DNA from 2 places in the Candidatus Pelagibacter sp. HIMB1485 genome. Region 1 is predicted to be linked to the other one. Evidence: riboswitches for the same ligand, from Rfam matches in the RefSeq annotation. Region 1 holds a riboswitch; the other holds the start of a gene.

The links. Region 1 has a riboswitch for glycine ahead of ACTTA4_RS02040 (malate synthase G). Riboswitches for the same ligand answer to the same signal wherever they lie in the genome.
Region 2: it holds a riboswitch for glycine, as region 1 does, so the genes downstream of both, gcvT (glycine cleavage system aminomethyltransferase GcvT) here and ACTTA4_RS02040 (malate synthase G) in region 1, are expected to answer to the same signal.

What each region holds. Positions count from the first base shown of each region.
Region 1 is NZ_JBNAIN010000001.1:382,846-386,272, forward strand. It holds gene ACTTA4_RS02040 (malate synthase G) at 1-1,384, opposite strand, end outside; glycine riboswitch at 1,464-1,551, opposite strand; gene ACTTA4_RS02045 (acetyl-CoA carboxylase carboxyltransferase subunit alpha) at 1,656-2,750, shown strand; gene secA (preprotein translocase subunit SecA) at 2,754-3,427, opposite strand, start outside.
Region 2 is NZ_JBNAIN010000002.1:603,806-607,232, forward strand. It holds gene ACTTA4_RS05595 (biotin-dependent carboxyltransferase family protein) at 1-887, shown strand, start outside; gene ACTTA4_RS05600 (DMT family transporter) at 887-1,759, shown strand; glycine riboswitch at 1,791-1,880, shown strand; gene gcvT (glycine cleavage system aminomethyltransferase GcvT) at 1,959-3,062, shown strand; gene gcvH (glycine cleavage system protein GcvH) at 3,059-3,427, shown strand, end outside.

The DNA.
Region 1 (3,427 bases):
TTTCATCACCAGTTCTGTCTAGAAAACCTGTATTTATAAAGAAAACTCTATTTTTTAACGATCTAATGCACTCTTTTAAATTAGCTGAAGTTCTTCTTTCTTCATCCATTATTCCAATCTTGCAGGTATATTTTGGCAAACCTAAAACTTCTTCAACTTTTGAGAAAAGCAAATCAGTAAATGCAGTTTCATCTGGTCCATGCATTTTTGGTTTAACGATATAAATAGAACCAGTTCTTGAATTAGTTTTTTTCTTAATATCATGAAGGGCTGCAGCTGTAGTAATGAATGCATCCATTATTCCTTCTGGAACTTCACTACCATCTTTTAAAATTATTGATGGATTAGTCATTAAGTGACCAACATTTCTAACTAGCAGCAAACTTCTTCCATGAAGCTTTAAACCTTTTCCATCTTTTGAAATATAGCTTCTATTAGGATTAAGTTTTCTTTCATATAATTTTCCTTCTTTTTCAAATTTTGATTTTAGATCACCTTTCATCAGACCTAGCCAATTTCTATAACAAACAATTTTATCTTCTGCATCTACAGCAGCTACACTATCTTCGTTATCACATATAGTTGACACCGCAGATTCTAAAATTATGTCACTAATCCCAGCATGATCTTGTTGAGCTGCAAAAGCTCTTGAGTCTTTTAAAATTTCTATATGTAAATTGTTATTTTTTAAAATTATAGCAGACGGGTTGTCAGCTTCACCCCTATGGCCAATAAACTTATTCTCATCTAACAAATCATAAATATCAGCACCTTTTAAAGCTTTAAATTTTCCATACTTAACCGCAAAACTTGTAATTTTTTGCCAACTCAATCCTGCTAATGGAAAATATTTATCTAAAAAATCTCTTCCATATTTTATTACCATCTCACCTCTTAATGGGTCGTATCTTTCAGATACACTATCTTCTGATTGTTCAATTACATCTGTTCCATACAGACTATCGTACAAGCTCATCCATCTAGCATTAGCAGCATTTAATGCATATCTCGCATTCATTACTGGTACAACAAGTTGAGGTCCAGCAATACTTGTTATTTCCTCATCAACATTTTGAGTTGATATTTCAAAATCGTCACCTTCTTCTTTCAAATAACCAATTTCTGTTAAAAATTTTTTATATTCTGACAAATTAAATTCATTTCCCTTATTTTTTATATGCCAATTGTCTATTTGTTTTTGTAAGTCTTCTCTAAATTTTATTAATTCTTTATTTTTAGGTGCTAATTCATTGACTGTTTTCTCGAACCCTAACCAAAAATTATCAACAGATAGATCTGTTTCTTTTAATAGCTCGTCGCTAATAAATTGAGAAAGTTTTTCAGATACTTTTAAAGTATTTATATTTATATATTTTTCTTGCATATCACCTAAATTACCCCATCTGTATTTTTGCCTGAGAGTTTTGCTCCTTCGGCGGAATTAATTCTCTTTCCAGAGTGTTATGCAACTATCGGTCCTTTTTACCTGAGAGTTTCCGGGGTGGTTGCTCCTTCGGTGCTAAATCTATTAGTCTCTCCCGACAGCAAAATATGTATCTTCTTCTAGAAAAGAGTCAATTAATAACAATTACACTTTAAATTAAATATCATTTTATTGCCTTTTTTATGAATTAACCATCCGCTATAACCATATTATGAAAAATTATCTTAATTTTGAAACTGAGATTAAAGATTTAGAGACAGAATTGGAAAAATTAAAAGATCCCTATAATCAAGAGGGATTGTCAGAAGTAGATACGCAAAAAATTTCAAAAACACAAGTTGAGTTAGATCAAAAATTAAATGATATATATTCAAACCTAGATCCATGGCAAACCACCATGGTTGCAAGACATGAAGACAGACCAAAGTCTAAATTTTTCATAGATAATTTATTCGAAGATTTTATTTCTCTATCTGGAGACCGTTATTATGGCGAAGATAAATCTGTACTTACAGGTTTTGCAAAATTCAATGGTTATTCGGTTTTGGTTATTGGCCAAGAAAAGGGTGATGATTTAGATAGTAGAATCGAAAGAAATTTTGGGATGATGCGACCTGAGGGTTATAGAAAAACTATTCGATTAATGAATTTAGCAAATAAATTTAAAATTCCAATTATCTCTTTTATAGATACGCCAGGCGCTTATCCTGGTGTAGGTGCAGAGGAAAGAGGTCAAGCTGAGGCAATAGCAAAATCAATTGAATGTTGCATGGAACTTAAGGTGCCAACTATTGCAATAATTATAGGTGAAGGTGGCTCAGGTGGTGCGATTGCATTAGCATCGTCTAACAAAGTTATCATGCTAGAAAATGCTATTTATTCAGTTATATCTCCTGAAGGCTGTGCAACTATATTGTGGAGAGATCCAAAAAAAATGCTTGATGCAGCAAAAGCAATGAAGCTTTCTGCAAAAGATTTATTTAAATTAAAAGTTATTGATGAAATAATCCCAGAACCTTTAGGTGGTGCTCACAGGGATAGAGACCTGATATTAGACAATGTTAGAAAATCTATTTCTAAAAATTTAGATCAATATAAAGAAATGACGTCAGAAGATATAACGAATGAAAGAAAAAATAAATTTTTAAAAATTGGAAGAAATGATGGTTTTATGAACAATGTAGAAGATTTAAGCAATTTGATTATTAAGAAAAATAATTTTGATAATATTTTCAAATCAAAAAAATTATTATTTGGTATTGGTGCAGGTTTATTATTTTTAGTTTCCTTATTTTTTCTTTTTTAAGAATTACAAAGCTCCATGGCAATGTTTAAACTTCTTGCCTGATCCACAGAAGCAAGGTTCATTTCTTCCCATTTTTTTGGTTTGTGGTTTTGGATTTACTCTTTCCTCATTGGAAGGTCTTTCTTCTGTTATAACTTTTAAATTCATTAAAATTGTAACGTAGTCTAACTTTAGTTTTTCTAATAAATTTGAAAATAAATCAAAAGCTTCTTTTTTATATTCAACTAAAGGATCTCTTTGACCGTAAGATCTTAATCCAATTACTTGTCTAAGTTGTTCTAAATATTGTATATGTGATTTCCAATTCAAATCTATTGTTTGCAAAAATATTCTTTTTTCAATTTCTTTGGCATGCTGCTCGTTTAGAACTTTAATTCTTTCATTACGTGTCTCATTAAATTTTGAAGATATTTGCTCTTTTAGTTCATTATCTTTTGCAGAAATCAAACTTTCAAGTTCAGTATCATTAAAACTTTTCCCAACAATTTGCCTAACTTTGTTGTTAAATTCATTACTTTTTGGATTAGATAAATTTTGAATTTTTAATTTTATCAAATCTTCTGATATTTCTTTTAAAAATTCGTCGGAATAATCGAAAATATTTTCACTATTCATTGCGTTCTTTCTTTGAGAAAACACAACATGTCTTTGGTCATTCAAAACATTATCAAATTTGA
Region 2 (3,427 bases), on a different contig from region 1:
AAGGAAGAAATAATTTATATCATATAGGAATTCCATTTAGCGGAGCAATGGATAATAGAAATTATAGTTTAGCTAACAAGCTGGTAGGTAATAAATTAAATTCTCCAATTATAGAATTTGCATACCAAGGACCACATATAAAATATTTAGGAGAAAAAATTAATATAGCAGTTACAGGTGATATTGTTTTTAAAATTATTAAAAATGGCACAGAAATTGATGGTAATTGTTATGAGAGTTATCAAATTGAAAGTGGAGATGAGATTAATCTAATCTCAACAAATAAATCAGTTTATGGATATTTAGCATTTGGTGGAGAATTAGATTTAAAATTTCAATGGAATAGTTGTTCGATAAATACCAAGGCAAATATTGGATCAAATAATGGAAAAAAATTAGAGAACGGTCAAAAAGTAAATATCTTAAATATTAATTCAGACCAAAGTAAAAAAAAGACTAATTATATAAATTCTAAAGTTGAAAATATTAGAGTAATAAAAGGACCAAACTTTGATTATTTTTCTGAGGAAGGAAAAAAGATATTTTTTGAAAAAGAATTTTCTGTATCAAAACTTTCAGACAGAATGGGAATGAGGTTAGAAGGTCCAAAAATTGAAAATATTGTAAATACCAATATTAAATCAGAAGGTTTGTTAAAAGGGGTCATTCAGGTACCAGCAGATGGAAACCCAATTATCATGCTTTCAGACCACGGAACCATAGGAGGGTATCCAAAAATTGGTGTAGTAGCTAGTGTTGATTATGATCGTTTAGTACAAATATCACCTGGCTCAAAAATCAAATTTAAAGAGATAAATTTATCTAATGCTGAAACTTTGTTTAAATTATATGAGATGGACACTCTGAACTTACTTAATCAAATATAATGAATATTATTAGAAAACTTCCTGGACCCTTCTTAGTATTTCTAGGTGCATGTAGTCTTAGTTTTGGAGGTTTGATTGTTAAGTCATTTGAAGGAGCAACTCTTTGGCAAATATTATTTTGGAGAACAGTATTCTTCCTAATTGTTATTAGCTTGTATTTAACTTTAACTTATAAGAAACAAGTATTTAGATCCTTTTATAATTTAGGATTTCCTGGTTTCTTTGGTGGATTTATTTTATCACTTGGTTTTAGTGGTTATGTGTTCGCGATGTATAACACAACAGTTGCTAATGCTAATTTTATTATTCAAACACAAACAATTTTTTTAGCAATATTTGGTTACTTTTTTTTAAAAGAAAAAATTTCAACAATTACTCTTACTTCAATAATTCTTGCAATTTCAGGAATACTTTTAATGGTTGGAAGTTCTTTATCTCCAGGTCAAATGTCTGGAAATATTGCAGCTTTCATAATGCCAATATCCTTTGCTACATTAATTTTGGTAGTAAGAAAATATCCAACTGTTGATATGGTTCCTGCTCAATTTGTTGCAGGTGTTTTTGCGTTGTTAATAGGTTTCCTAATGTCAGAAAAAATAATGATATCTCCTAATGATATTTTTTTAGGATTTTTAGCTGGGTTTTTACAATTAGGATTAGGTTTTATATTTATTACTATTGGTGCTCAACGAACGCCATCAGCAATGGTTGGAATCATAATGCTAACAGAAGCTGTACTAGGTCCTTTATGGGCATGGATGTTTATAAATGAACAACCACCTTTCATTGTTATAATTGGAGGATCAATAGTTATTTTTGCAGTTTTACTTCAATTTTACAATTTATATACCTCAGAAAAAAAAGCGATCTAATAACATTTGACATTAAACCGTATTTATTAGAATATTTGTTAACGGGAGAGATCACAAACTTTGTGACACCGAAGGAGCAACCGCCCAGGAAACTCTCAGGTAAAAGGACCGTATTATATTAACTCTGGAAAGAGATTGAGTTCTCGCCGAAGGAGTAAAACTCTCAGGCAAAAATACAGATGGGTACGACAGAGTTAGTATGGGAAAAAAAACATCTTTAAACAAACTTCATCAAGATAACCAAGCTAAATTTGTGGAATTTGCTGGATATGAAATGCCCATACAATACAGTAAAGGGATTGTTGAAGAGCATAAATTCACAAGATCAAATGCAGGTATTTTTGATGTGTCTCATATGGGTCAATTATTTATTCATGGTGGAGAGGACTTAACTGCTGATCTTGAAAAAATTTTTCCACTTGATTTAAAAAATTTGAAACAAAACTGTTCTAAATATAGTTTTTTAATGAACGATAGTGCTGGAATTCATGATGATTTGATAATCACTAAAATTGAAAAAGGATATTTAATTATTTTAAACGCAGCATGCAAAGATAATGATTTTAAAATTTTATCAAATTTACTAAAAAACAAATATGAAATGGTTCTTGATGATCAACGATCATTAATTGCAATTCAAGGTCCAAAGTCAGTTGAGATTTTAAATGACATAATAGAAGGTGTTGAAAAACTTAATTTTATGACAGGGAACTGGTTTGATTATAAAGATCAAAAAGCTTTTGTTACAAGGTCTGGTTATACTGGAGAGGATGGTTTTGAAGTATCTATTAATAACGATTTAGCTGAAGGATTTACTCAGAATTTGATGGAAAAAGGAGCACAACTTATAGGACTTGGGGCAAGAGATACCTTGAGATTAGAGGCTGGATTGTGCTTATATGGACATGAACTTGATACTGAAAAAACACCAATTGAAGCAAACTTAAAGTGGGCGATTTCTAAAGAGAGAGTTTCAAATGGTGGATTTGTTGGTTCTGATAAAATTATGAAAGAAATACAAGAAGGTACCTCTAAAATTAGAATTGGGATTAAGCCAGAAGGAAGATTGATTGCTAGAGAAAAAACTAAAATCTTTGATGAGTCAGAAAAACTTATTGGCGAGGTTACCAGTGGAACTTTTGGTCCGAGTGTAAATGGCCCAATAGCAATGGGCTACATTGATAAAGAGTTTTCTAAAGTCGATACAAAAATTTTACTTGAAGTAAGAGGAAAAAAACATCCTGCAAGTGTTTGTGGGTTACCATTTTATAAAAAAAGTTACGTGAAAGGAGCAAACAAATGAGTGAAGTTAAATTTTCAAAAGAGCACGAGTGGATTACAGTGGAAGGCGATGTTGCTACCATTGGAATTACAAAACATGCAACAGAAATGTTAGGAGATATTGTTTTTGCTGAGTTACCTGAAAAAGGTTCAAGCGTTGAAAAAGACGGAACAGCAGGAGTTGTTGAGTCAACTAAAGCTGCAAGTGATGTTTATACTCCAGTAAGTGGTGAAGTAGTAGATACCAACCAAGCCATAGTAGATGATCCTGCTAAGATTAACGAAGACCCTGAGGGATCAGCTTGGTTTTTTAAACTTAAATTAAAAGATAGTTCAGAAATGGACAGCTTAATGAACAAAGAAGAATATGATAAATTTGCAAAGGAG